2 regions of the Janthinobacterium algoris genome follow, and region 1 is predicted to be linked to the other one. Evidence: predicted binding sites of a transcription regulator. Region 1 holds the regulator's gene; the other holds the start of a gene.
What was found. Region 1 encodes HrcA, which represses chaperone genes, less so after heat shock. Its sites were predicted from a motif close to TTAGCACTCNNNNNNNNNGAGTGCTAA; they were not measured.
Positions count from the first base shown of each region.

Region 1 (14,651 bases):
CTTCCGCGAAATGGGCGAACTGGGCTTGCTGGGCACCACCATTCCCGAAGAATACGGCGGCGCCGGCCTGAACTACGTTTGCTATGGCTTGGCTGCGCGCGAAGTCGAGCGCGTCGATTCGGGCTACCGCTCGATGATGAGCGTGCAATCGTCGCTGGTGATGGTGCCGATCCATGCCTTCGGCAACGAGGAAACCAAACAGAAATACCTGCCGAAACTGGCGACGGGCGAATTCATCGGCTGCTTCGGCCTGACGGAACCAAACCACGGCTCCGATCCGGGCAGCATGGTCACGCGCGCGCGCAAGGTCCCGGGCGGCTACAGCCTGTCCGGCGCCAAGATGTGGATCACCAACAGCCCCATCGCCGACGTATTCGTTGTCTGGGCCAAGGACGATGAAGGCGCGATCCGCGGCTTCGTGCTGGAAAAAGGCTGGAAAGGCCTGTCGGCACCCGAGATCCACGGCAAGGTGGGCTTGCGCACCAGCATCACCGGCGAAATCGTCATGGATGAAGTGTTTTGCCCGGAAGAAAACGCCTTCCCCGACGTGCGCGGCCTGAAAGGCCCGTTCACTTGCCTGAACAGCGCCCGCTACGGCATCGCCTGGGGCGCGCTGGGCGCGGCCGAAGACTGCTATCTGAAGGCACGCCAGTACACCATGGACCGCCAGCAATTCGGCCGTCCCCTGGCCGCGAACCAGTTGGTGCAAAAGAAACTGGCCGACATGCTGACGGAAATCACCATGGGCTTGCAAGGCTGCTTGCGTCTGGGCCGCATGAAGGATGAAGGCTCGCCCGCCGTGGAAATCACCTCGATCATGAAACGCAACAGCTGCGGCAAGGCGCTCGACATCGCCCGCGTGGCGCGCGACATGATGGGTGGCAACGGCATTTCCGACGAGTTCGGCGTCATCCGCCACTTGGTCAACCTGGAAGTGGTCAACACCTATGAAGGCACGCACGATGTGCACGCACTGATCATCGGCCGCGCCATCACCGGCATCGCCGCCTTCAACTAATGGACGCCTTGGCTTCCACCTTCGCCTCCACCTTGCGGCCCGCGCCATTAGTCGGCTTGCGCGTGCTGGACCTGTCGCGCGTGCTGGCCGGCCCGTGGGCCGGGCAAATGCTGGCCGACCTCGGTGCCGACGTGGTCAAGGTTGAACAGCCGGGCCGCGGCGACGATACGCGCTCCTGGGGCCCGCCGTATCTGAAAGATGAAGACGGCCGCGATACCGCCGAGGCCGCCTACTTCCAGTGCGCCAACCGCAACAAGCGCTCCCTGTGCATCGACCTGGCCGCCCCTGAAGGGCAAGCCCTCGTGCGCCAGTTGGCGCAAGAGGCGGACGTGCTGCTGGAAAATTTCAAGCTGGGCGGCTTGAAGCAATATGGTTTAGACGCGGCCAGCTTGCTGGCACTCAACCCGCGCCTCGTCTACTGCTCGATCACGGGCTTTGGCCAGGACGGGCCGTACGCGGCGCGCGCCGGCTATGACTTTTTGATCCAGGGCATGGGCGGTTTGATGAGCATTACGGGCGTGCCCGATGGCCAGCCGGGTGCCGGGCCGCAAAAAGTGGGCGTGGCGCAAACGGACATCATGACGGGCCTGTACGCCACCATCGCCGTGCAGGCGGCGCTGGCCGAACGCGAGCGCTCGGGCCTGGGTCAGCATATCGACCTGGCCTTGCTCGACGTGCAAGTGGCGGCGTTGGGCAACCAGGCAGCCAATTACCTGTGCGGAGGAAAAGTGCCCCAGCGCATGGGCAATGCGCATCCGAACATTGTTCCATATCAAGACTTTCCCACGGCCGATGGCGACATGATTTTGGCGATCGGCAACGACGGGCAGTTTTCGCGCTTTTGCGCCATCGCCGGCCACCCGGAATGGGCGCAGGACGAACGCTTCGCCACCAATCCGCAGCGCGTGGCGCACCGGGCCATCCTGATTCCGCTGCTGCGCCAGGCCACCGTCATGCGCACGACGGCCGAGTGGATCAGCGCCTTCGAGGCGCAGGCCGTGCCGTGCGGCCCTGTCAATCGCATCGACCAGGTCTTTGCCGACCCGCAAGTGGTCGCGCGTGGCATGAAAGTCGAGATGCCGCATCCGACGGCGGGCACGGTGGCGCTGGTGGCCAATCCCGTGCGCCTGTCCGGCTCGCCGGTGCAATACCGCTTGCCGCCACCGTTGCTGGGGCAGCATACGCAGGAAGTGCTGCAGCAGTGGCTGGGGCTCGATAGCGGCCAGATCGACGGCTTGCGCGAACGCAAGGTCGTCTAAAGAAAAACGCCGGACAGTTGCAAAACTGTCCGGCGTTTTTTATTGATTCAGCATTATTTCAGCACCAGCTTCAGCGCCGGCTTTTCGCCATAGTCTTCGTAGCGTTCATTGATGCCGGCGATGCAAAACGTGATTTCTTCCAACAAGTCCGGCGCCTGCGCCTTCATTGCCTCCGCGTCTTGCACGATGACCTCCAGCACTTCGTTCGGTTTCAAACGGAACTTGCTCATACCGTCTTCATCGCGTAGATAGCTGAGGCAATCGACCCAGGCATCCATGCTGTTGCCGTAAAATTCAGGGAAACCGAAGGCTTGCACGCATTGCGCGTGAAAGCTCGCTTCGTCGGTGATGTCTTTTCCATTCAGGATGGCAGTGGCCATGGTCTTCCTCAGTTCTTCAGCGACAACACGTCCTGCATGTCGAACAGGCCGGTCGGCTTGTCGGCCAGGAAACGCGCAGCGCGCAGGGCGCCGTGGGCATAGGTGACGCGGCTGCTCGACTTGTGGCTGATCTCGATGCGCTCGCCGATGCCGGCAAACAGCACCGTATGGTCGCCCACGATATCGCCGCCGCGGATGGTGGCAAAGCCGATGGTTGACGGATCGCGTTCGCCCGTCACGCCTTCGCGGCCGTACACGGCGCATTCCTTCAAGTCGCGGCCCAGGGCCCCGGCCACCACTTCCCCCATCTGCAGGGCGGTGCCCGATGGCGCGTCGACCTTGTGGCGGTGATGCGCTTCGATAATTTCAATGTCGTAGCCTTCGGACAGACTTTTCGCGGCCAGTTCCAGCAACTTCATGGTGACATTCACGCCCACGCTCATGTTCGGTGCGAACATGATGGCCGTCTTTTCGGCAGCGGCGGCAATGGCGGCCTTGCCGGCATCATCGAAACCGGTGGTGCCGATGATCATCTTGATGCCGTGCTCGGCGCAATACGCCAGGTGCTGCAAAGTGCCTTCCGGACGCGTGAAGTCGATCAGGTAATCGGCGCCGGCCAAGCCGGTGGCTAGGTCGGATTCGATCAGCACGCCGGCAGGTTTACCAAGAAAGGCAGCGGCATCCTGGCCGACGGACGGCGAGCCAGCGCGATCGAGCGCGCCGGCCAGCACAGCGTCAGGGTCATTGCTGACCGCTTCGATCAGGATATGGCCCATGCGGCCACTGGCGCCAGCGATGGCGATTTTCAGTTCAGTCATTTTATTCTCTTACAGCACTTATTTGGTGGACTCGGCAGCGGGTGCAGGCTCGGCGGCAGGCGCCGTTGCAGGTGCCGGTGCAACGTCAGGCTTGCTCACAGGAATGGCGGGGGCGGCATCGGCGGGCACGGGCACGGCGCTCGGTGCCACGGGCGATGGAACGACAGCGGCAGGCACATCGGCCTTGGCGACCTTGGCAAACGGCGACGGACCGGCGATGCGGTCGATGTATTCTTTCTCCGTCGGCAGGTTGCCACCTTCGAAACGTTCAACTTTGCCATCCTTGCCGAAGTACACGACCACACGGCTGCTGGTGGTTTCGCCACTGCCCCGGGCCAGGCGGAATGGATAATCCCAGCGGTCGGCATGGAAAATGTCGGTCAGCAGGGAGGTGCCGAGGACGAAACGCACCTGGTCACGCGTCATGCCCACTTTCAACTGGGCCAGCATCTCTTCGGAGACAAAGTTGCCTTGTTGAATGTCAGGACGATACGGCGAGAAAAACCACATGAATTTTTGCAGCGGCGTAATGGTGTTCGTTTGTGCGCCCTGTTCGGGGACCACTTCCTTGCCTTCTTTTTGGCTGGCTGCCGGCTTTTCGCCAAGGATGCCGCGGCTGGCGCAGCCGGACATGGCGAGCGCGACACAGACCATGCCTGCCACGACTGGTGCTCGAAATGAAATACGGTGCCAGAGAGATGGCAATACAGCCGGTGTTACGCGCATAAATGACCTCAATTGGATGAACAAAACGCCAGGAGTGACCGGCCTGCCAAAAAATGCATATTTTGGCACTCCCCGACAAAACGCTATATGATAAAGCACCTGACCCACATACGAGCAACAAACATGAGTAACAATCCTAGTGATCTCAAGGCAAGCGGCCTGAAAGCGACCCTGCCACGCCTGAAGATACTCGATATCTTCCAGAGTAGCCCGGTACGCCACCTGACAGCAGAAGACGTCTATAAAATTCTGCTGGCCGACAATATGGATGTTGGCTTGGCAACTGTCTACCGTGTCCTGACGCAATTTGAACAGGCAGGTTTGCTCAACCGCAATCATTTTGAAACCGGCAAGGCGATTTTCGAGCTCAACGAAGGCTCCCACCACGATCACCTGGTATGCCTCGACTGTGGCCGGGTCGAAGAATTCTTCGACGAAGAAATCGAAATCCGCCAGCAAAAAGTGGCCGAAGAGCGCGGCTTCAAGATCGCCGAACACGCCTTGGCCATCTATGGCAACTGCATCAAGACGGCTTGCCCGCACAAAACCGCCTGATCCGTGCCGGCCGTTCTCACGGGAGCAGCCGGCGCGTCAGTCAGTGCGCTCAATGATGGCTAAGTGCGCTTGACAGCAACTTGGCCGTGATATCGACAATCGGGATGACGCGCTCATAAGCCATGCGCGTCGGTCCGATCACTCCCAATGTTCCCACAATCTTGCCGTTGACTTCATACGGCGCCGTCACCACACTCATTTCATCCATCGGCACCAGGTTCGATTCGCCGCCGATGAAGATCTGCACGCCCGTCGCCTTGCTCGACACGTCGAGCAGCTGCATCAAGCCCGTTTTTTGCTCGAACATGTCGAACATCTGGCGCAGCGAATGCATATTTGATGACAGATCGCTCACGCTGAGCAAGTTGCGCTCGCCGGAAATCACCATGTCATCGCTATGGTCGGCCATCGCTTCGCTGCCCGCTTCCACGGCCGCCTGCATCAGGCTGCCCATATCGTCGCGCAGCTGGCGCAATTCACCCTGCAAGCGAACGCGCACGGCATCGAAGGACAGGCCGCCATAATTCTGGTTGATGTAATTGGCCGATTGCACCAGTTGCGCCGGCGTATAGTCGGCCTCCGTCAGCAGCAGGCGGTTCTGCACGTCGCCGCCCGGGGCGACGATGACGAGCAAGATGCGCTTTTCGGACAGGCGCAAGAATTCAATTTGCTGGAACACGGATTCACGGCGCGGACTCAGCACGACGCCGGCAAACTGCGACAGCGACGACAGCATCTGCGCCGCGTTGGCGATGGTTTTTTGCGGCTGCGGCGTCTGCAGGCGCATGCGCGACTCCACCATGTGCTCATCCAGATGCCGGACGGTCAGCAAGGTGTCGACAAAGATGCGGTAGCCGCGCGGCGTGGGTATGCGACCGGCCGAGGTATGCGGACTGGACACATAGCCGAGCTCCTCCAGGTCGGCCATGATATTGCGGATCGTGGCCGGCGACAGATCCAGACCGGAAATTTTCGACAAGGCGCGCGAACCGACCGGCAGGCCGTCGGCGATATATCGCTCGACCAGGGCTTTCAGCAGTGTTTGGGCACGTGTATCGAGTTGCATGGTGTCTTAGGTAAGCAAATATTCTTTAAACAAGCATATTGTTAATCAAGCGGCAATGAAAGCGGCCGACCATGCATCAACAGCACCTATTATGCACGTTCGCCCGTCCGGCGGCGATCAATCTTGCTGCTGCAGCCACAACAGCAACTCGTCAAAGTTGGCGCAGATAGCGTCGGGCTGCACACCGGCGGCCAGGTGGGCGTCGCTGCCCTTGCGGTTCATCCAGACGGCACGCATGCCCGCTCCTTGCGCTCCCGTCACGTCGAAATGCAGGTCGTCCCCCACATACACGGCTTCATGCGGGGCCACCTCCAGCGCGGCGCAAGCGGCCAGGAAGATGCTGGCATCGGGCTTGGCCACGCCAAAATCACTGGCAGCAATCGATACCTTGAAATGCTGCGCCAGGCCGATAATGTCAAGGTCCGCATTGCCATTCGAGATCGAGCCGACCAACATGCGCTGCCCCATCCAGGCCAGGCCAGGCAAGACGTCGTCATACGGCTGGACGCGGTTGCGCGCGGCCAGGAAGTGCAGGATGGCCCCATCGACCAGGGCGGCATCCTCGCCGGCGGCCTCGAAGGCGGCCAGCAGACCGGCGCGGCGCAACTCGATCAGGTTGCCATGGAAATGCGGTTGTTCCTTGAGCATGGCCAGACGGTGCTGGCGCAGCACCTCGATGGAAAACTGCTGCGCCACCTTGGGCGCATGCGTGGCCAGCCAATCGTGCAGCAGGGTTTCGGCGGCGGCAATCACGGGCGCGATGGGCCACAAGGTATCGTCGAGATCGAACAGGATGGCCTTGGGCGGTACGGCAGCTTTTACAGGAGCAAGAGACATGGGATTCACAGTAGATGCCGCGCCACGGTGCGCAGCCTGCGTCTATTGTCGCACTGATCGCCGCCGCCGGCATGGCTGTGCCCCGTGAAATGGGGCCGGGCCAGCGCTTCCCGGCGAAAAATTGTTACAGGGTGATACAAGGCAAGATCATTCAGCTTGCCAGATAGACTAAAATAGGCGCCATTCCAATGCGGCGCCAGCGTCCGCGTTGCGCTACCCAACCTAATTCGTTTTGGAGAATGTATGAAAAATTTGTACCTGCGCTCGATGCTGGCGGCGGCTTGCGCCGTCACACTGGCAGGCTGCGGCGGCAGCGGCGGCAACCTGTATCTGCAAGTCAACGTCGGCGGCCTGGCCAAGGATGGCCTGATTCTCTTGAATGACGGGGAACGCTTGCCGGTTACTGCGGGCCAGGGCACCGTTGTTTTCACCAAGCTGGTCAAGACAGATGACCGCTACGATATCACCATTGCGCAACAGCCAAAGGGCGCCGTTTGCAGCATTACCAATGGCAGCGGCAAGGCAACAAGCTATTCCGTGAGCACGGCCCAGGTGATCTGCACAACCAACAGCTACCCGCTGAGCGGCACGATCACGGGCCTGACCGCTGGTGGCTTGCGCCTCGTGATGGGCCCCAACGGCACCAGCCCACTGGCTGGCACCACCTCCTACGAATTCAAAAGCGTTGCTGACGGCGCCGCATACGGCATTTCCATACTGACTCAGCCAACGGGCCTGGCATGCCGCTTCCAGGGTTCAAAGAGTGCCGACGCCAGCGATACGGTTGGCACGATGGGCTCTGCCGCTACGACCGCGGCCACACTTGACTGCACGCCGCAGTAATCCTTGCGATCCGTCACCTATTTTTTGGAGAAATACATGAAGTTATCCTGCTTGCGCCCACTCGCCGCGCTGCTGCTGACCCTGGGACTGGCCGCTTGCGGCGGCAAGGCATCGTATGATGTCAGTGGCACCATCAGCAACTTGAACACCGACGGCCTGGTCCTGGCCAACGGCGGCGACACCCTCCCGGTTCCATCCGGAAAGACCGCGTTTACATTTATCAAACGCATCGACTATGGCACCGACTACAACATCACCGTACAAACCCAGCCTGCCCACATGACTTGCGGCATCAGTGGTGGCTCCGGTTCGGCAGGTCATTACATCAACATCAGCGCCGCCGTTACTTGCTCGCAAAACAGATATACCGTCGGCGGCACGGTTTCCGGCCTGACGGTGGACGGCCTGGTGCTGATTAACGGTAGTGCAATAACAACGGTGGCCAAGGACGCCACAACCTTTACCATGGCCGGCTCTGTCGACTATGGCAGCACCTATGCCATCAGCGTCTCCGTTCAGCCGAAGGGTCTGCAGTGCGACCTGGCGACAGGTACCGAAAAAGGCACCATGGGCGAAGGGAATGTGACGACGGTAAAGATCGCCTGTAAACCGGTCTGAGTTGCGGGAACGGTAGCCGCTGCGCGGCTACCGGGAAGAGATATCACAAATATCTATAGTTGATATTCAAAAGATAAATTGGAGTTATATGTGGCGACGCAGCATAATGCATCTGTCTCCTCCAACTCTTCCAAGAATTGGATTTAGCCCGCTTTTACCAGCGGGCTTTTTTTTGCCCAAAATTCCTCAGGCCGCAGGCATTTGCAAGCCCGGCTGCAACATGTGCACGATGCTGGAGAAATCCTGCTGCGCATAACCGGCTTGCGCATGCATCTGGTACAGCTGGCGCACCAGGCCGCCCAGTGGCGTGGGCGCGTTTGCCGACAAGGCCGACTGCTGCGCCAGGCCCAGGTCTTTCAGCATCAGCGCCGTGCCGAAGCCGCCAGTGTAGTTGCGTGACGCGGGCGTGCCCTCCATGACGCCGGGCCACGGGTTGTACACTTCCAGGGTCCAGTTGCGGCCCGAACTCTTGGCCATGATGTCGGACAACACTTTCGGGTCCAGTCCATGCGCCACGCCCAGGTTCAGCGCCTCGGCCGTACCGGCCATCAAGATGCCCAACAGCATATTGTTGCAAATTTTCGCCACCTGGCCCGCGCCCGCCTCGCCCGCATGGAAGATGTTCTTGCCCATCTTTTCCAGCAGGGGCCGCGCCTGCTGCAAGGCCGCTACGCTACCGCCGACGATGAACGTCAGGGTGCCGGCCGCCGCACCCGCCGTGCCGCCCGAAACGGGCGCATCGAGCATGGCAAAACCCCGCTCGCTGGCCACTTGCGCCACCTGGCGCGCCACATCGGCCGCAATGGTGCTGCAATCGATGAACAAGGCGCCAGGCTTGGCCGAATCGAGCACGCCACCAGCCGCCAGGTACAGGTCCTGCACGTGCTTGTTGGCTGGCAACATGGTGATGACGGCGTCGGCCGTCTGCACGGCTGCGCTGGCGGATGCGGCCGCCGTGGCGCCCGCTTCGACCAGCGAGGCCACTGCCGCCGGCGCCAGGTCGAACACGGAGACATGGAAGCCGGCGGCCACCAGGTTGCGGGCCATCGGCGCGCCCATGTTACCCAGGCCGATGAAAGCGATATGTTGCATATAATGTCTCCTGTAGCGCCTAAAAAACCCATGGCGTTGTTGCCTTGCCTAGTCGTACTGGTCGTACTGCCTTCGGCAAGGCGCCTAGCCCTGAGCATTTTTCTGCACTACTTAAATGTTTAAATGGGTAGGTCGGCCAGCGGATGCGTACTCCACGGCGCGACAAAATATTCATTCAGATACGTTGCGCTGACGTCGGCCAGGCTGGCCGGCTGCCATTGCGGCGCGTTGTCCTTGGCTATCAGCAAAGCGCGTACGCCTTCGCTGAAGTCCGCATGGGCACAGCATTGCACGGCAACGATCAGTTCCAACTGGAACACTTGTGCCAGGCTCAGATGCCGCGTGCGTTCGCGCATGGCCCATACCAGGGCCACCGAGCTGGGTGCGCCCTTGTCCAGCGAGTGAGCGGCCTTTTGCAGCCAGGCCGAATCACCGTCATAGGCGGCTATGGCGGCCACCACTTCGGCTAAGGTGGGCGCTTGCGTCAAGGCGGCGATGGCGTCGAAGTTGGTGCGCACTTCAGAGACGGGCAACATGGACGCGGGCGCCGACAAGCCGCGCAGCAAGCGGCTCAACTGCTGGTGATTGGCCTGCGGGGAAGCTTGCCATTGCGCCAGCGCCAGCGCGTCGAGCACCATGGCGCGCTCTTCCTGGCGCAGAAAATAGTCACCCAGGCCTGTAAACAGGGCATCGGCCACGTTCATCGGCGCACCCGTCAAGCCCAGGAACAGGCCGCTGCGCCCCGGCATGCGGCCCAGGAACCAGCTGCCGCCCACGTCGGGGAACAGGCCGATCGTGATTTCCGGCATGGCGATGCGCGTGCTTTCCGTCACCACGCGGTGACTGGCACCCGCCATCAAGCCCAGGCCGCCTCCCATGACGATGCCGCCGCCCCACACCAGCAGCGGCTTTGCATAGGTATGGATGCGGTGGTCTAGCCGGTATTCCTCGGCAAAGAAAGCGAGCGCCTGCGGGTTCGGTACGACGCCAGGCTGGTCAAACACGGCCGAACGCAAGCTGCGTACATCGCCGCCTGCGCAAAACGCCTTGTCGGTCGACGATTGCAGCACCACGCAGGCGATGGCCGCGTCACCGGCCCAGCGCACCAGGGCGCCATCGATGGCGCGTATCATTGCCAGGGTCAGGGCATGCAGGGATTTCGGCGCGTCCAAGGTAATGACGCCCAGCTTCATGCCGCCGGGACAGTCGCGCTCCTCGATTTTTACGGTTTCAAGCAAGGTTTCAGCCACGATTTCACCCAAGGTTTCAGCCATTGCGCCACTCCGCCGGACGTTTTTCCAGGAACGCTTGCACACCCTCTTTCTGGTCTTGCGTATCGAACAGGCCCAGGAACAGGGAGCGTTCATCAGGCAAGGAATTGACCAGCGGATGGCTGCGCGCGCCCTGGATCAGGGTCTTGCACGCCGTCACGCTGCTGGGGCTCTGGCGCGCCACCTTGGCGGCCAGCGCCAGCGCCGTGGCGGCGGCCTTGCCGGTTGGCACGACTTCCTCGACCAGGCCGATGGCCAGGGCCTTGGCCGCATCGACGCGCTCGCCACACAGTATCATGCGCTTGGCCCAGCCTTCGCCTACCAGCCACGGCAAGTGCTGCGTGCCACCCGCGCACGGCAGCAAGCCGACCGATGCTTCCGGCAAGGCCATCTGCGCATGCTCCTCGGCAATGCGGATGTCACAGGCCAGCGCGCATTCGAGCCCGCCGCCCATGGCATAGCCATTGATGGCGGCGATGCTGACGCCGCGAAACGCCGACAGCGCCTCGAAGGCCTCGCCAAACGCGGCGGCCATGGCAAACGCCGTGTCCTTGTTGCCGTCGGCAAACACTTTCAGGTCGGCGCCGGCCGAGAAGAACTTGGCGCCGCCGCCCGTGATCACCAACGCGTACACGTCCGGGTCGGCATTCAGGTCGGCCACCAGCTGCGTCAGCGCGTTCAGGCTGGCCAGAGTCCACGTGTGGGCGGGTGGGTTGTCGAGGGTCACCAAGGCCGTATGGCCACGGCGTTCCAGCAGCAGGTTGGTATACACTTTGCTCATCGTAAGGTCTCCGTGGCGCCATCTTTCAAAATCGCTCGCGCGACGATCAGGCGCATGATTTCATTCGTCCCTTCCAGGATCTGGTGCACCCGCGTGTCACGCACATGGCGCTCTAGCGGATACTCGCGGATGTAGCCGTAGCCGCCGTGCAGCTGCAGCGCATCGTTGGCGACATTGAAGCCCACATCCGTGGCGAAACGTTTGGCCATGGCGCAATACGCCGTGGCGTCCGGGCTTTCCTGGTCCAGTTTCCAGGCCGCCAGGCGCACCATCTGGCGCGCCGCCACCAGTTCCGTCAGCATGTCGGCCAGCTTGAACTGCAGCGCCTGGAATTGCGCCAGCTCGCGGCCGAACTGCGTGCGCTCCTTCATGTACGCCTGCGCCCGCGTGAGGGCCGCTTGTGCCGTGCCCACCGAGCACACGGCAATGTTGATGCGCCCGCCATCGATGCCCTTCATGGCAATCGCAAAGCCTTCGCCTTCCGCCCCCAGCAAGTTACCAACAGGCACTTTCACCTGGTCGAAACTGATGATGCGCGTGGGCTGGCTATTCCAGCCCATCTTTTCCTCTTTCTTGCCATACACGATGCCGGGCAGATTCGCCGGCACGGCAAACGCGGAAATCCCGGCCGCACCCTCGCCGCCCGTGCGCGCCATGACGATCAGCATGTCTGTCTGGCCCGCGCCGGAGATAAACGCTTTCGTGCCGTCCAGCACATAAAAGTCACCATCCCTGACAGCTTTCGTGCGCAACGATGCCGCGTCGGAGCCCGACTGCGGTTCCGTCAAACAATAGCTGGCCAGCTTCTGGCCGGCAGCCAGGGCCGGTACCCACTCGTCGCACAGGGCTTCTTGCCCCCAGCGCGACAGCATCCAGGTGGCCATGTTGTGGATGGTGATGTAGGCCGTGGTCGAGGTGCAGCCACCGGCCAGCTCCTCGAAGACGATGGCCGCATCCTGGCGCGACAGGCCCAGGCCGCCCCAGCGCTGCGGCGTGTACAGGCCGCAAAATCCCATCTCGCCCGCCTTGGCGATGGTGTCCACGGGGAAAATCGATTCCGCATCCCAATGCGCTGCTTGCGGCGCCAGTTCGCCTTCGGCAAACGCGCGCGCCGCCTGCTGGAACTCGCGCTGCTCGTCGCTCAACTCAAAGTCCATGCCAGCTCCTTATTTGAGGCTGATGGTGGTGTTGACCTTGCCCACCGAGGCCGCATCCGTGAACCAGCGCTGGGTGATGGTTTGCGTCTGCGTGTAGAACAGCACGACTTGCTTGCCGAACGGACCCAGGTCGCCCAGTTTCGAGCCGCGCGAACCCGTAAAGCTGAACAGCGGGACGGGCACGGGAATGGGCACGTTGATGCCGACCTGGCCCACGTCGATTTCTTCCTGGAAATAGCGTGCGGCCGCGCCGCTTTGCGTGAACAGGGCCGTGCCGTTGCCGTTCGGATTCGCGTTCACCAGGGCGATGGCGTCATCCAGGGTATCGACTTCGACGACGATCAAGACGGGGCCAAAGATTTCCTGGTCATACACGACCATGCCGGGTTTCACGCCGGACAAGATTGTCGGCCCGACGAAGTTGCCGTTCGGATAGCCATCGACCTTCACGTCGCGGCCGTCGAGGGTCAGCACGGCGCCCTGCTCGATGCCCTTGGCGACCAGGCTGAACACGCGCTCTTTCGCCGCGCAAGAGATGACGGGGCCAAGGTCCGGATTGTCCTTGCCCGCGCCGACCGTCAAGGTTTGCGCCTTGGCGGACAGTTCCGGTAGCCACTCGCGCGCTGCGCCCACCAGCACGGCGACGGATGCGGCCATGCAACGCTGGCCGGCCGCGCCGAAGCCCGCGCCCAGCAACTGGTTCAGGGTCTGTTCCTTATTGGCGTCCGGCAAGACGACGGCGTGATTCTTGGCGCCCATCATGCATTGCGCGCGCTTGCCATTCAAGCTGGCGCGCTGGTACACATGCGTGCCCACCTTGCTTGAGCCCACGAACGAAATCGCCTTGATGTCCGGGTGGTCGCACAGGGCGTTGACCACGTCTTCGCCGCCATGGATCACGTTCAGCACGCCAGCCGGGATGCCTGCCTGCAAAGCCAGGCGCACGAGTTTTTCCGTCACCAGCGGGTCTTGCTCCGATGGTTTCAGCACGAAGGTATTGCCGCAGGCAATGGCCATCGGGAACATCCACAGGGGGATCATGGCGGGGAAGTTGAACGGGGTAATGCCGGCGCACACGCCCAGCGGCTGCATCACGCTGTAGGTATCGACGCCACCGGCCACGTTCTGCGCGTATTCGCCCATCTGCAGGGTGCCGATATTGGCGGCATGCTCGACCACTTCCAGGCCACGGAAGACGTCGCCTTCCGCGTCGAGCAGGGTCTTGCCCTGTTCCATCGTCAGGGTGGCGGCCAGGTCGGCCATGTTTTCGCGGATCAGTTGTTGCAACTTCAAAAAGATGCGGGCACGCGCACCGATCGGCGTCTTGCGCCAGGTTTTGAAGGCGCGCTGGGCCGAGGCGATGGCCGCATTGACTTCATCGGGCGTGGCGAACGGCACACGCGCCAATACTTCCTGCGTGGCCGGATTGACGACATCGCGCCAGACGGTGGTTTGGGACTCAACCCACTCGCCGTTGATCAGCAGTGGAACAGTCGGAACATTCATAGCAGCAGCGTTTTGCGTGGTCACTCGGTGTCTCCTCATTGGGGTAGTGGTCTGTTTGCATTATTCGCACAATACGGGCCGCAAACAAGGCGTGAAAATGCGAGATAATGCAAAGCTGAATCTGTTAATCTGCAAATGTTGTTAATTTGCAGATTCCACAAACCGGGGAAGAGGAAACGCAATGGCGAAGGTTTTCATGGGCGTGCGCCTGCAGCGCCTGCGCGAAGAACGGCGCATGACGCAGGTGGCGCTGGCCAAGTCCCTGGGCATATCGCCCAGCTATCTGAACCAGATGGAACGCAACCAGCGCCCGCTGACGGTGCCGATTCTGTTGCGCATCGGCACAGTACTGGGGGTCGATCCGCAAATCTTCTCCGAACACGACAGCGCCAGCCTGGTAGCCGACGTGCGCGACGTGTTTGGCGAATTGCCCGACGCGCCACCTACCTCGATGGCCGAACTCAAAATGCTGGTGGAAAACATGCCGGAACTGGCGCGCTCGATTCTGCTGCTGCAGCGGCGTTACCGGGTGATGGCGGAACGGGCCGATACCCTGGCGGCGCGCCTCGATGATGGCAGCCGTGGCGCCAGCTCGGCCGCCCCGTCTACGGACGAGGAAGTGCGCGAATACCTGAACCGGCGGCAAAACTACATCGATGAACTGGACCGGGCGGCAGAGCTCGTGGCCGGTGAATTCGATCCCGCCCTGCGCACGCTCGACGCG
Region 1 covers NZ_JBNYXZ010000017.1:34,120-48,770, reverse strand. The annotation lists gene ACQ4W7_RS22405 (acyl-CoA dehydrogenase) at 1-1,018, shown strand, start outside; gene ACQ4W7_RS22400 (CaiB/BaiF CoA transferase family protein) at 1,018-2,277, shown strand; gene ACQ4W7_RS22395 (barstar family protein) at 2,331-2,657, opposite strand; gene dapB (4-hydroxy-tetrahydrodipicolinate reductase) at 2,666-3,475, opposite strand; gene ACQ4W7_RS22385 (outer membrane protein assembly factor BamE) at 3,494-4,129, opposite strand; gene fur (ferric iron uptake transcriptional regulator) at 4,325-4,756, shown strand; gene hrcA (heat-inducible transcriptional repressor HrcA) at 4,806-5,822, opposite strand; gene ACQ4W7_RS22370 (HAD family hydrolase) at 5,940-6,659, opposite strand; gene ACQ4W7_RS22365 (hypothetical protein) at 6,903-7,502, shown strand; gene ACQ4W7_RS22360 (hypothetical protein) at 7,539-8,120, shown strand; partial or broken gene mmsB (3-hydroxyisobutyrate dehydrogenase) at 8,307-9,218, opposite strand; gene ACQ4W7_RS22350 (enoyl-CoA hydratase/isomerase family protein) at 9,332-10,486, opposite strand; gene ACQ4W7_RS22345 (enoyl-CoA hydratase) at 10,479-11,264, opposite strand; gene ACQ4W7_RS22340 (acyl-CoA dehydrogenase family protein) at 11,261-12,421, opposite strand; gene ACQ4W7_RS22335 (CoA-acylating methylmalonate-semialdehyde dehydrogenase) at 12,431-13,927, opposite strand; gene ACQ4W7_RS22330 (short-chain fatty acyl-CoA regulator family protein) at 14,109-14,651, shown strand, end outside.

Region 2 (14,651 bases), on a different contig from region 1:
TGCGGTTGACGGTATGGTTATCCCAGTGCGTCAGGCGTCCACCCAGGTTGACGGCCAGCCGCTCCGTCGCCTGCAGGCGGGTGCGCGCGTACAGGCCGAACTGCTTGCTGCGGTTGTCATTGCCATTGGAAAAAGTGTCGCTGGGCTGGGCGATATTGTTGTCCGGGTGAAAGATATTGATCGGCGCGCCGTCGCCGCCGCCATACTGGAAATTCTTGTGCACCTGGCGGTAGTCGGCGCCCACGATCAGGTCGTGGCTGCGGCCAAACGCCTGGTAGGGCGTGGCCAGGTAGGCATCCAGTCCCTGCGTCTTCCAGTGGCTGCGGTAGTTCCAGCTGATCAGGCAGCTGTCGCCCGTGACGGGATCGGCCGAGCAGTCGGACCAGCCGAAATTGCGCGACGGTTCGTCCTGCTCGCGGTACAGGGCAGTTACCTTGAACTGGCCGCCGTTGTCCAGTTTATGGTCGAGCTCGGCAAAGTATTCCGTGACCTTTTCCGTGATGTGGTTCCAGGCCGGGTCGAGGTAGGTGGAGCGGGGCACGTCGAGCAGGCGCCCGTCTTCATACGCGGGCAAGCCGAAGGCGGGACGGCCCTTGTATTGCTGGTAGGTGACGCCGCCCGTCAGCACGGTGCCCGGTGCGACGTTGACGGCGACGGTGCCGTACAGCAAGGGCTTTTCCGCATACACGTGGTCGACGAAGGAGCGCCGGTGTTCGTAGACGGCCACCAGGCGGCCGCGCACCTTGCCGTCCACGCTCAGAGGACCCGTGACGTCCGCTTCCGCATAGTAGCGGTCCCAAGAACCGGCGCTGAGCACGCCGCTGGCGGCGAAAGTGTCGCGTGCGCGCTTGCGCACCAGGTTGATGGTGCCGCCCGGGTCGCCCGCGCCCTGGAACAGGCCGGCTGGTCCGCGCAGCACTTCCACCCGGTCATAGATGGCCAGGCCGAAGCCGGCCGACAGGTCGTTGCCCGTGCTGGCGGGCGTCATCACGCCATCGACCTGCACCGCATCGAGCGCATAGCCGCGCGAATAAAAGTTACCGTGGTTGCCGCCCGTGCTGCTCGCTTCGACGGTGATGCCCGTCACGCCGCGCATGGCGTCGTCCAGGCTCAGCAAATTCTGGTCGTTCAATTGCTGGCGCGTCAGCACGGAGACGGACTGGGGAATTTCGCGCAGGCTTTGCCGGCCCTTGCCGATGCTCACCGCTTGCGCCGCATACGACTTGGTCAGCTCAGTATCGAGCGTCGCCTCCTGGCGCGCGCTGACGGTGATTTCCGCCAGGGTCGCCACCTTGCCCGTGGCGGCGGGCGCGGGGCGGATGATGACGCTGTTGCCGTCGATGGCAGCTGCCAGGCCGCTGCCGGCCAGCAGGCGTTCCAGGCTGTCGGCCACGCTCAGCGTGCCGCTGACGGCCGGTGCCGTCTTGCCGGCCACGAGTTCGGGTGCGAACAGCAGTTGCAAATTGGCTTGCCGCGCCAGCTCATTCAGGGCTTGCCCCAGCGGCTGGGTGGCGATGGCCAGTTTGACGGTGGGCGCCGTTTGCGCCTGTGCCAGGGAAATGCTGCCCAGGGCCAGCATGGCGGCCAGGGCGAAGGGGGCGGGTGTCAGATTGAGGCGGGGGGACCACATGTTGCATTTCTCCAGGTTAATGTGTTGTCGATTAACTTGGTAGACGCGGCAGTGGACATAATCCTCACCTGCGAATGCGAACTATTTGCATTTATTTTTCAGGCCGCCGCATCGCAGGGGCTTGTGCAGGCATTTTTGCCGCCATGCGGATCTCGTTGGCGCCGCCGCTGCGCACGATCTGCACGGGTAGCAGCTGCGGCAGGGCGGCGGCGAAGCGGTCGAGCTGGGTCAGGCTGAAGCTGCCGCCGATGCGCAGCTGCGCGACGGCGGGATCGCGCACGACGAAGCCCGTGTCGCCATAGCGTTCGAATTCGGCCAGCGCCGCACCCAGCGGCACATTGTCGAAGGTGACCCTGCCTGTGCGCCAGGGCGCCACGCTGTCCGGTGCCAGGCTGGCGACGTCGGACAGGCGGCCGCCGGCATCGCTGCTGACGCCCTGGCCGGCCCGCAGGTCGACCTGGTCTTGTCCTGCGCCCGCCACGCGCACATGGCCATGTTGTACGGCCACGCGCAGCTTGCCGTCGTGTTCGAGAGTATTGCGCACGGAAAACTGCGTGCCCACCACCGTCACTTTCAACGGATCGCTCAGCACATCGAAAGGCTGGCCCTGCTTCGCTTGCACCTGGAACAGCGCTTCGCCGTGCGCCAGGCGCACTTCGCGGCGCTGGCGGTATAGCGTGACGTGCAATTGCGTGGCTGTATCGAGCTGCACCTTGCTGCCGTCGGGCAGGGCGACGGCCAGGCGCTGGCCGCGCATGGTGGCATACGACTGGCTGAACACGGCTTGCTGCTGCCACCACTGGTAGCCGCCCGCGCCCACGCTCAGCAGCAGCATGGCGGCGGCCGCATATGGCAGCGCGCGCAGGGAGCGCAGGGAGCGCAGAAGCGGGCGGCGGGGAGCTGGCGCTGGCGCTGCCCGGGGCACTTCCCAGCGGGCGGCCACCTGTGCGGGAATCCGGCGCGCCACGCGGTGCGTATCCTTTAGCCGCGCATACGCTTGCGCGTGCTGCGCATCGGCCGCCAGCCAGGCGGCAAACTCGGCCTGTTGCTGCGCATCAAGGTTGCCGCGCCGGCTGAACCAGGTGGCCGCCGCCAGCGCCACCGGAGCTTGCGTGGCGGCAAAGTTGGCATGCTCGCGCAAGTCCGCCTCGTCCTGGGCAGAGGGGCCGAAAGCGTGACGGGGAGGGAGGGCGGTCATGGGCGCCATTATGTGGCTTCCCGCAAAGAATGCAACTGCGCCTGGCAACTGAGCATGCCGCGCGCGATATGTTTTTCCACCATGCTGATGGAAATGCCCATGCGCGCGGCAATCTGCGCGTGCGGCAATTCCTCGAAGACGTGCAGCACGAAGGCGTCGCGGCAGCGGGGCGGCAAGGCGTCGATGGCGGCCACGCAGGCTTGCCAGTCCTGGCTGCTTTCGAGCGCCTGCTCCGGCTGCAAATGGCGCGGCGCGGCCGGATGCGCGGCTTCCGGCAAGGCATCGAGCGCCTCGTGCTGGCGCAGGGCCGCGCGCCGGTGCTGGTCGATCAGCAGATTGCGCGCTGTGCGGTAAAGCAGCGCGCGCGGTTCGCGCACGGCCGCTTCGCCCAGCACGCGCGCATAGCTTTCCTGCACCAGGTCGGCAGCGGCCTCGCGGTTGCGCAAGCTGCGCCAGCAAAAGTTCAACAGTTCTTGGTAATAGCGTGCAACCACGGCGTCCGATGTATGAGTCCGCAGCCAGGAATGCCGCATATGAGAATGATTCTCATTATATGGCATGCCAGGAGGTAGCGCTAAGCGGCTTGGTGCACCGTGGCAGACGTACAACGCTTTGCCGCTCGCCCGGCATGCGTTACCATCGGAGTTAATATGGAGGCAACATGGCTATTCAAATTATCAATACGGCGCCGATGGCAGGCCAGCGGCCCGGCACTTCAGGCTTGCGCAAGAAGGTGGCTGTCTTCAGCGCACCGCAATATCTGGAAAACTTCGTGCAGAGCGTTTTTGACACGCTCGGCGACTGCCGTGGCCAGACCCTGGTGCTGGGCGGCGACGGCCGCTTTTACAACCGCGCGGCCATCCAGACGGTGCTGCGCATGGCGGCCGCGCATGGCTACGCGCGCGTGCTGCTGGGGCAGGGCGGCATCCTGTCGACGCCAGCCGTCAGCTGCGTGATCCGCAAGCATGGCGCCAGCGGCGGCATCATCCTGTCGGCCAGCCATAATCCCGGTGGCGCCGATGGCGATTTCGGCATCAAGTACAACATCGCCACTGGCGGCCCGGCGCCTGAAAAGGTCACCGAGGCCATCTACGCCTGCACGCAAGGCATCGTCGAATACCGCATCAGCGACGCGGCCGACATCGACCTCGATAAACTGGGCTCGGTGCGCATCGAGCGGATGACGGTCGAGGTGATCGATCCGGTTCTTGACTACGCTGAACTGATGCAGCAGCTGTTCGACTTCGACGCCATTCGCGCCCTGTTCGCGGGCGGCCTGCGCATCTGCTTTGATGGCATGCACGCCGTCTCCGGCCCGTATGCGACGGCCATCCTGGAAGGCATGCTGGGCGCACCGAAGGGCAGCGTCATCAACGGCGTGCCGTTGGAAGACTTCGGCGGCGGCCACCCGGACCCGAATCCCGTCAACGCGCAGGAATTGATTTCCATCATGGCGGCCGGAGATGGTGACAATGATGCACCGGACTTTGGCGCCGCCTCGGACGGCGACGGCGACCGCAACATGATCGTCGGCCGGCGCTTCGACGTGACGCCGTCGGACAGCCTGGCGATTTTGGCCGCCAACGCCACCGTGGCGCCCGGCTACCGCGCCGGCTTGAAGGGCATCGCCCGCTCCATGCCGACGTCGGGCGCCGCCGACCGGGTCGCTAGCGCGCTGGGCATCCCGTGCTACGAGACGCCGACGGGCTGGAAGTTCTTTGGCACCCTGCTCGATGCCGGCATGGCCACCTTGTGCGGCGAAGAAAGCTACGGCACTGGCTCGAACCACGTGCGTGAAAAGGATGGCCTGTGGGCCGTGCTGTTCTGGCTCAACCTGCTGGCAGAGAAAAAACAATCGGTGGAAGAGATCGTGCGCGCGCACTGGGCCACCTATGGCCGCCATTATTATTCGCGCCACGACTACGAAGACATCGACAGCGCCGGTGCGCAGCAGCTGATGGAGGCCGTGCGCGGCCAACTGGCCGCCTTGCCGGGCCAGGTGGTCAATGGCTATACGGTGGCGCTGGCCGACGATTTCAGCTACACGGACCCCGTCGACGGTTCCGTGGCGACGCAGCAGGGCATCCGCATCATCATGAGGGACGGTGCGCGCATCGTGCTGCGCCTGTCCGGCACGGGCACCGAAGGCGCCACCCTGCGCCTGTACCTGGAGCGCTACGAAGCCGATCCCGCGCAGCATGCCATCCCCGCGCAGCAAGCGCTGGCGGGACTGATCGCCGTGGCCGAGCAACTGGCGCAGATCCGCGCACGCACGGGGCGCGACGCGCCGACAGTGACGACCTGACAATGACAGGCAAAAAAAAGCGCCCACGATGTTCTGTGGGCGCTCTTCATTTTAGCTTACTTGTAGATCATGCCTTGCCCGGCACCACGGCCTGGCGGTAGTTGTCGACCATCTTGTAGCGCCTTGCATACAGGCCGAAGGCCAGCATGGCGACGGCGGCAAAGGCGGCGAAGAAGAACATCTGGAAGGCCGTCACGCTAATGCCGCTCTCGGCGATCTTGCCGATCACGCCCTCGTTCATGACGCTGCGGTTGACGATCAGCACCCACAAGTTGCCGACCGTGGTCGACAGATTCCAGAAGCTCATGATGGCGCCCTTCATGGAGACGGGCGCCTGGCTGTAGGCAAATTCCAATCCCGTGGCCGAGACCAGCACTTCGCCGAACGTCAGCAGCGCGTAGGGCAGGATCTGCCACATGATGGAAACGGCGCTGCCGCTGTCGAGGGCCAGCTGCAAGAGGCCAATGACGATCCACGCCAGCGAGGAAAAGCCGATGCCGGCCGTCATGCGGCGCAGGGCCGTCGCTTCCCAGCCGAAGCGGTTCAGCATCGGGTACAGCACCAGGTTGTTGAACGGGATCAGCAGCATCACCAGCATCGGGTTCAGCGCCTGCATCTGCGCCGGCAGGAACCAGCTTGGTTTTTCCATGGTGTTCGCTTGCACGATCCAGGTCGAAGCCTTCTGGTCGAACAGCGAGAAGAACGGCGTGACGAGGGCAAAGATGACGAGGATGCGCAGGACGGCACGCACGCCTTCGACGGCTTCGTCGGGGTGGATGCCGCGCGCGCGCTCCAGCTGCATGGCCGTGCCGATGCTGCCGAAGGCCAGCAGCAATACCAGCGCGGTACACGCTGAAATCACGAAGCCCCATTCGGGAATGCTGTAGAACGCATACAGGGCGCCGATCACGCCGACGTAGGCCACATACAGGCCGGGACGCGAACCGCCATCGACGCGCGCCAGCAGGGCCGTGCGGGCCACGCGGGTGAACGAATCGGGGTTCGGCGGCGCTGGCGGCACGTGCACGTACTTCTTGGCGCCCATCCAGAAGACGAGGGTGGCGGCCAGCATCATCAGGCCCGGGATGCCGAAGGCGATCGATGGGCCGAAGTCGCGCAGGAACATCGGCATCAGCAGCGATGCGAAGAAGGAGCCGAAGTTGATGATCCAGTAGAACAGGTCGAAGACCAGCTTGGCCTTGTGCTTGTTGGTCTGGTCGAACTGGTCGCCGACAAACGAGGCCACCAGCGGCTTGATGCCGCCGGAACCGAAGGCGATCAGGAACAGGCCGAAATAGAAGCCGTTGACGCTGTTTTCAAACAGGGCCAGGCAGGCATGGCCGGCGCAATACACGAGGCTGAGCCAGAAGATGGTGTTGTACTTGCCGAAGAAGCGGTCGGCCAGCCAGCCGCCCAGCAGCGGGAAGAAATATACGCCGATGACGAAGGTGTGGAACACGTGCTTGGCTTCGCCCGTGCGCTGGTCAATCGGGATCATCAGCAGCAAGGTGCTGATGAGGAATGGCGTCAGGATGTTGCGCATGCCATAAAAGCTGAAGCGTTCGCAGCCTTCGTTGGCGATGATGTACGGTATTTGCCGGGGCATCTTGCCCGTGGCGGTTTGTGTCTCGGCCGATGACATTGGCTCTCCCCAAGTTTTTTTTGTAAGCCGCGATGCTAAGGCCTGCCGCGTTTGCTTGCAACAGAAAAAACGGCCTGTCCGCTATTTCGCAGGGATTTGTAAGGTATTGATTTTCATAAAGACATTACTATCGGCACTTGCGCTTGCACTTGCACGCGCCGGACGGGGCAGCAACAGCTGCAGTTGCAGCATGCCATCCGATGCGCAGCTGTCCGCCAGGACAAAGCCGCAGCTTAGGTACAGGCTCAACGCCGCGTGGTTGTCCTGCGCCACGGCCAGGCGCACGCGGCCCAGCTCGGGAATGGCGCAGGCGTGCGCGATGGCGGCCTGCACCAGCTGCCGTCCCGCACCGCGTCCACGTGCCTGCGGCGCCACATACACGCCCCACAGGCTGGCCTTGTCATGCACGATGGCGATCGGTTCGCGGCGCAGGCCGGCAATGGCGATCAATTGTTTCTCGTTGAAAACGCCAAATATTATTTGGTGGAAGGTGGCGCGCAAGCGCTGCGCTATCTGTGCCAGCGGCAAGCCGCTTTCTGCCGCATGCGTGGTACAGAAAGCGGCCGGCAGTTCGGCGATGCCGGCCAGGCGCAGCGCGCGGTAGGCGCTGGCGTCGTCTGGCGTGAGGGGGCGGACAGTGGTGGCGGGCATGTGAACGAGTATCGGGCTTCGATGCCGGAAAGTAAACCTTGCATTATGCCGGTTTCAAAATTAAGATATATCTTATTGCGATATATCTTAAGGAATGCCATGTCCCTCTTTCTTTGTGGCGCGCACCCGCTGCGCGTGGCAGCCCACAGCCAGGGCGACGCGTCGGGCGCCGCTGCCAGCGTTGCTAACCCTGTCCCCGCCGCGCGCGGGCCGAAAATGTTTGACGCGGGCACCTTGCGTTACCTGGTGCTGCAATTGATCGCCGACAAGCCGCGCCACGGCTACGACATCATCAAGGCCATCGCCCAGCGCGCCGGCGGCGCCTATGCCCCGAGTCCCGGCGCCATCTATCCGCTCATGCATGGCTTGGTGGGACACGGTTACGTGGCCGTCAGCCTCGATGGCAACAAGAAACTGCACAGCATTACGCCGGAAGGGCTGGCCTTCCTGGCAGCGAACCGCGCGTATGTCGACGCGATTGCCGCCAGGGTCGATACGCCGGCCGGCGCGGACGACGATCTGCGCCACCTGATGCACGAATTGAAGGCGGCGGTGCTGGCGCGCGGGCGCACGGGCGATGTGGATGCCCGCCGCCTCGACGCCATCCGCGCCATCCTGCGTCAGGCCCGCACCGATATCGAGGCGCTGGCATGATGGCCGCATCGAAGGTCGCGCCGGTTCCCATGCTGACGCCGGCGCGCGAACGCGCGATGCTGTGGCTGCTTGCGCTGACGCAATTTACTGTCATCATGGATTTCATGGTGATGATGCCGCTGGCGCCCCAGTTGATGCAGGCGTTCGGCATCGGCCCGGCTGCCGTCTCGGGCGCCGTCTCGGCCTACGCCTGGTGCGCGGGCCTGTCCGGCTTGCTGGCGGCCACGTATATCGACCGCTTTGACCGCAAGAAGCTGCTGTTGACCATGTTTTGCCTGTTTACCGTGTCGAACCTGGCTTGCGCGCTGGCGCCGAACTTCCATGTGCTGCTGTGGTCGCGCGCCTTTGCCGGGCTGACGGGCGGCGTGCTGGGCGCCATCGTCATGGCCATCATCGGCGACGTGATCCCTTCCGAGCGGCGTGGCGCGGCCACGGGCATCGTCATGACTTCATTTGCCATGGCGGCCGTGGGCGGCGTGCCCATCGGCGTGGTGCTGGCCGCGCACTTTGGCTGGGCGTCCCCCTTCTTCCTGCTGGTCGTGCTGTCGCTGCTGATCTGGCTGGGCGCGGCGCGCGTGCTGCCCTCGCTGACGGCGCACATGGGCGCGGTTCCCACGCCTGTGCGCCAGGTGCTGCCGAAGCTGGGGGCGCTGTTGCGGGAAAGGCGCCACATGGAAGCGTTTGCCTTGTCCATTGTCAACATGACGGCGGGCATGCTGGTGATCCCCTTCATTTCGCCCGTGCTGGTGGGCAATATGGGGCTGGCGCCGGCCGACGTCACCTGGGTGTATCTTGCGGGCGGCTGTGCCACGATCTTCACGGCGCGCCTGATCGGCCGCTGGGCGGACCGGGCCGGCAAGCAACAGGTGTACCGCTGGGTAGCCCTGTTGTCGATCGCGCCGCTGCTGTTCATGACGCACTTGCCCCAGTTGCCGCTGCTGGCGCTGATGTTGGTGTTTCCGTTTTTTATGGCCCTCGTCTCTGGGCGCACGATACCGTTGCAGGCATTGCTGACGACGATTCCGGAGCCGCACAAGCGCGGCGCCTTCCTCAGCGCCAATTCGGCTCTGCAAAGCCTGGGCAGCGGCCTGGGTGCCTGGCTGGGCGGCCTGACCCTGCAGACGGACGCGGTCGGCCACATCAGCGGCTATGGCATCAATGGCTGGCTGGCGGCGGGTTTGTCGCTGTGGACGGTGTGGTGGGTGGCGCGCGTGCGCGGCGCGGCGCCGCAGGGGGCGCCGGCGTAGGCGGGCTTATTGCGTGGCGATGCGCTGCATGGGCGCGTTGTCCTTGCGCCATTGTTCCAGGCTCAGCAGGCCGCCGTTGACGATATCCTCGACGAGGATGCGCTTGCCGTCGGGCGACACGACAAAGCTTTCCCAGCGGTGGGCCGCGTCCGGCGTGCTTTCGAAAAAGCTCAGCTGATAGCAGGCGACGCCATCGACCAGGCGCGTTTCCGGCGACGTTTCCATCACGGCACCATGCGCGCGGCCGCCGCTAGCCTTTTCGATATGCGCCGACCACGCCTTGATTTCCGGCAAAGCCATCAGCGCATCGACGGCGCGCGCGTTCTGCTCTTGCGCCGCCGTCTGGCTGCTCGCGGCCGGGGCATTGTCACTGTGCGGCGCGGACTGCTGGTGCAGGTAAAAAGCGCCGAGCCCGGCGGCCAGCAAGCCGGCCAGGATGCCGGCGATGATGGTGGTTTTGGAAGAAGAGGCGCGTGGCGGCATGATGGTGGCATGAGAAAGAAGGACGATGGCGGCCATGCTAAAGCAAAACGTGCAGGCGGGCAATCGCCAGGCTGGCCAAACGGGTTTGTTAAACGGGCTTGTCCAATCAATCGGCGAAAAAAAAGCTACCTTCCGTAGAAGATAGCTTTTTGGGGCTGCCGGGCAGGCGCACGCAGCTTTTGCTCTGCCTGTCCTGGCCCTGCATAGGCATCCCGCGCGCCGTCGGCGCGGGGATGCAGGGCATTACATCATGCCGTCCATGCCGCCCATGCCGCCCATACCACCCATGCCGCCGCCCATGCCGCCGCCTGCTTTGTCGTCAGCGATTTCGCAGACCATGCAGTCAGTTGTCAGCATCAGCGAAGCGATCGAAGCGGCGTTTTGCAGCGCCGAACGGGTCACTTTGGCTGGGTCGAGAACGCCCATTTCCACCATGTCGCCATACGTGCCGTTGGCAGCGTTGTAGCCGTAGTTGCCCGTGCCAGCCAATACGGCTGCCACGACGACCGAAGCTTCTTCGCCAGCGTTTTGCACGATCATGCGCAGTGGCTCTTCCATTGCGCGCAGGACGATCTTGATACCAGCATCTTGATCAGGATTGTCGCCCTTGACCGTGATGTTGGCGCGTGCGCGCAGCAGGGCTACGCCGCCGCCAGGCACGATGCCTTCTTCCACGGCAGCGCGGGTGGCGTGCAGTGCATCTTCAACGCGAGCTTTCTTTTCCTTCATTTCGACTTCGGTGGCTGCGCCAACCTTGATCACGGCAACGCCGCCAGCCAGTTTGGCTACGCGCTCTTGCAGTTTTTCACGGTCGTAGTCCGAGGTCGCTTCTTCGATCTGTACACGCACTTGTTTCACGCGTGCTTCGATCGAGGCAGCTTCGCCGGCGCCATCGATAACGATGGTGTTTTCCTTGCCCACTTCGATGCGTTTCGCTTGGCCCAGTTCGGCCAGGGTCACTTTTTCCAGGGTCAGGCCGACTTCTTCAGCGATGACCTGGCCGCCCGTCAGGACAGCGATGTCTTCCAGCATGGCTTTGCGGCGGTCGCCGAAGCCAGGTGCTTTCACTGCGCAGGTTTTCAGGATGCCGCGGATGTTGTTGACAACCAGGGTGGCCAGCGCTTCGCCTTCGATGTCTTCTGCGATGATCAGCAGTGGACGGCCAGCTTTTGCGACTTGTTCCAGTACCGGCAGCAGGTCACGGATGTTCGAGATTTTCTTGTCGCACAGCAGGACGAATGGGCTGTCCAGTACGGCAACTTGTTTCTCTGGGTTGTTGATGAAGTATGGCGACAGGTAGCCGCGGTCAAACTGCATGCCTTCAACGATGTCCAGCTCGTCGTTCAGCGACTTGCCGTCTTCCACGGTGATGACGCCTTCTTTGCCGACTTTTTCCATCGCTTCAGCGATACGCTCGCCGATCGAGTAGTCCGAGTTCGCCGAGATCGCGCCAACTTGGGCGATTTCTTTGGTCGTGGTGCAAGGACGGGCGATTTTCGCCAGTTCTTCGACGGTCGCTGCAACCGCTTTGTCGATACCGCGCTTCAGGTCCATCGGGTTCATGCCGGCGGCAACGAACTTCATGCCTTCGCGCACGATGGCTTGTGCCAGCACGGTGGCGGTGGTGGTGCCGTCGCCGGCGTTGTCGCTGGTACGGGAAGCAACTTCCTTGACCATTTGCGCGCCCATGTTCATGAGCTTGTCTTTGAGTTCAACTTCTTTCGCTACCGATACACCATCCTTGGTGACGGTAGGGGCGCCGAACGAGCGCTCCAGGACCACGTTGCGGCCTTTCGGGCCCAGCGTTACTTTGACTGCGTTGGCGAGGATATTGACGCCTTCGACCATCTTGGCGCGCGCTGCGTCGCCGAATACTACTTCTTTAGCTGCCATGTTCAATTCTCCTGAGTTTCGGGATGTATCTGTCTACAACGTGGAAACAATTACTTGACGACGATCGCCATGATGTCTTCTTCGCGCATGACCAGCAGCTCATCGCCGTCAACTTTGACGGTTTGGCCGGCGTACTTGCCGAACAGGACGCGGTCGCCCACTTTGACATCCAGAGGACGGACTTTGCCGTCGTCGAGAATCTTGCCATTGCCTACGGCAAGGACTTCGCCTTGATCCGGTTTTTCAGCAGCTGCATCAGGAATGATGAGGCCGGACGCAGTTTTGGTTTCCTGGTCGAGGCGTTTGACGATGACGCGATCGTTCAATGGGCGCAGATTCATACAAAACTCCTTAAAGTTCAATGGATAAGTGTTGCTAAATGAATACATTCCTGGCACAGCGCCAGACGTGCTTTCAGTGACCGCCGTTGAAAGCAGCCCGCAACGGTCAAGCAAACCCCATGTCATCCTGTCCTTGCCTGTCTCCGGCAGTGGTGCATCGCGGCGTCGCCCGCCGCGTAGCGTTCCCTGCAGTTACCTGGCAAGCACCATCATTTCCTGAGGATTGCTACGAAAGAGTTTGTTAGCACTCTCTACTAACGAGTGCTAATTATAGGGACGGTAAGGGGCTTATTCAAGGGCTTATTCTCCGGAAAGATAAGCATAGACGTTCTGCGCAGCCTGCATTTACACAGGGTTTGCGCTGGCGCAAGCCAACTTCCCGGGCGTCAGCAACAGCAGCGACTCTAGCATGCCGCCGGGATGGGGGGCGTTCCTGTACGCGCAGGAAACAGAGTTTTACTATGGAATTTGATAAGATGATTGCAATTGCATATCAATATCGCCACATATCGCCACATATCGCCACTTGCGCCAGAAAGAACACCATGCCATTTCCTGTTTCCCGTCCCGTCCTGCGCCTGCTGGGCGCCACCGTCATCGGTCTCGCCTGCCTGGGCAATGCCGCCGCGCAAACACCCACCATCGTCGATGAAATCACCGTGGCGACCTTGACGCCACTGGAAAAGAAGATGCTGCTCAATGACCTGTTCAACGACCTCAACAAGGATGACGACGACCAGGAAGCGCACGTATGGGACAACGGCGGCGACAGTGGCGTGCTGGTGAAAGTCACGTATAACTTCAGCAACTCCGGCATGACGGAGCACAGCCTGAAGGCGCACGTCTGCCGCGATCTGAAATTCGTCGTTACGGCGGGCGGCAAGTCGCAGGACTTGAGTCGCCGCACCTGCTCGCAGAACAGCGGCAACTGGGATGTGCAGGGCAAGGATCCGGCGCCCGTCGTGTATCCTCCTTTCCTGTCCGACGTCACCATCGCCAAGCTGAATGCCAAGGAACAGAAAGCCCTGCTGACGGCCGCCGTGCGCACTTTGAAAGATGAAGAGGATGGCAAGACGCGCCAATGGAGCAACAAGGGCTTGGGCAATGCGGCGCCGCTGGCAGTGCGCCTGACGCCCTCGGGGACGGACGCCAAACCTGGCAGCTACCGCCGTACTTGCCGCGACTTGACGATGGTGCTTGACGGCAAGGGCGGACAACAGACGCTGACGCGCCGCTCTTGCGAAAACCGCTACGGCGGACTCGATATCGAAGCCGATTACGTCGACGAGTAAAACGCTGCCATCGCGGCGCGGGCAGATGCGCGCACTTGGCGAAAAGCGCCGGAAAAATCGTGTATTGTCCGCCAACTGTCCTGCATTGATGTAAATATGTGTGACAGCGGCGTGATTCGATTGACGCCCATGGAGCGTCCGCCCTATAGTGGCGGGATGATTTCCGAATTCAACGAATTATCCGACAAAATAGGCCTGCTGGCCGAAATGACCCATGCGCTGCGCCGTGAAAACGCGCAATTGCGCAAGGACAATGCCGCGCTGGCCGCCGACAACGCGCAGTATGTGCAACGCATGCGCGAGGCGCAGGAGCGGGTGGAAGCGTTGCTGGAAAAAATTCCCGAACTGGTGCAAGCTGGCCTGGAGCAAGCTGCTTCGGAAGCGGGCGCCTACATTGCCGAGAACGAGAAGGAAGCGTAATGCCGCGTGTCGATGTCAATATCATGGGCCAGTCCTATAGCATGGTGTGCCGCGACGGCGAAGAGCGCGCGCTGCGCGAAGCGGCGATCTATCTCGATAGCAAAATGAAAGCCATCCGCGACGCGGGCAAGGTCAAGGGCAATGACCGCATCGCCGTGCTGGCCGCCTTGGGCGTGGCTGCAGAATTCCTCTCCGTGAAGTCGCCACAAGGTCCGCTGTCGGAATTGACGATACTCGAAGTGAAACAGAAAATCTCGGCCATGCACACAGTATTGGATAGCGCGCTGACGCCCCAGGAAAATCTTTTTTAAGCGCGTACGCTACGATTTTTCTTTGCGATGCGCGATCAAAGGAGTAAACTTGGGTCTACCCTGCGGTGTTCGCGATTGCCATATATTCCTTGAACCATTTATGCGCATCGGTTGCGAATTTTGTTTGATGGGAGTGAGCGTCGCTCGTTCGACGAACCCGAAATTGAACTAACGTGACCACCTTGAACCGTTTGGTTCGGGATGCCGGCATAGCGGCACAGGCGGGGCCCAATTTGCATTGCATTTGTAAGTACAACTGAAAACGGTTGCCGCATCATGCGCAACCGTTTTTTTACGTCTGCCGCTTTCACACGGAGTCTAGATGAAACAATATTGGCTGATGAAATCCGAACCCGATGAAGTGAGCATCGACGACTTGATGGCGGCGCCGCAGCACACCATGCCCTGGTTCGGCGTGCGTAACTACCAGGCGCGCAACTTCATGCGCGATGGCATGCGGCCGGGCGATGGCGTGCTGTTTTATCACTCCAGCTGCGCGCAGCCTGGCGTGGCGGGCGTGGCCGAAGTGGCCAGCGGCGCGTATCCCGATCACAGCCAGTTTGAAGAAGGTGGCAAATATTTCG
Region 2 covers NZ_JBNYXZ010000001.1:138,581-153,231, forward strand. The annotation lists gene ACQ4W7_RS00605 (TonB-dependent siderophore receptor) at 1-1,630, opposite strand, end outside; gene ACQ4W7_RS00610 (FecR family protein) at 1,722-2,828, opposite strand; gene ACQ4W7_RS00615 (sigma-70 family RNA polymerase sigma factor) at 2,837-3,322, opposite strand; gene ACQ4W7_RS00620 (alpha-D-glucose phosphate-specific phosphoglucomutase) at 3,490-5,133, shown strand; gene ACQ4W7_RS00625 (POT-type proton-dependent oligopeptide transporter) at 5,201-6,775, opposite strand; gene ACQ4W7_RS00630 (GNAT family N-acetyltransferase) at 6,857-7,426, opposite strand; gene ACQ4W7_RS00635 (PadR family transcriptional regulator) at 7,526-8,080, shown strand; gene ACQ4W7_RS00640 (MFS transporter) at 8,077-9,327, shown strand; gene ACQ4W7_RS00645 (hypothetical protein) at 9,334-9,846, opposite strand; gene groL (chaperonin GroEL) at 10,054-11,703, opposite strand; gene groES (co-chaperone GroES) at 11,754-12,044, opposite strand; gene ACQ4W7_RS00660 (hypothetical protein) at 12,590-13,336, shown strand; gene ACQ4W7_RS00665 (DUF904 domain-containing protein) at 13,493-13,756, shown strand; gene ACQ4W7_RS00670 (cell division protein ZapA) at 13,756-14,067, shown strand; RNA gene ssrS (6S RNA) at 14,122-14,299, shown strand; gene ACQ4W7_RS00680 (EVE domain-containing protein) at 14,390-14,651, shown strand, end outside.
Region 2: groES (co-chaperone GroES) is a predicted target of HrcA. The motif match lies at 12,286-12,312, and genes of this name have one in related genera.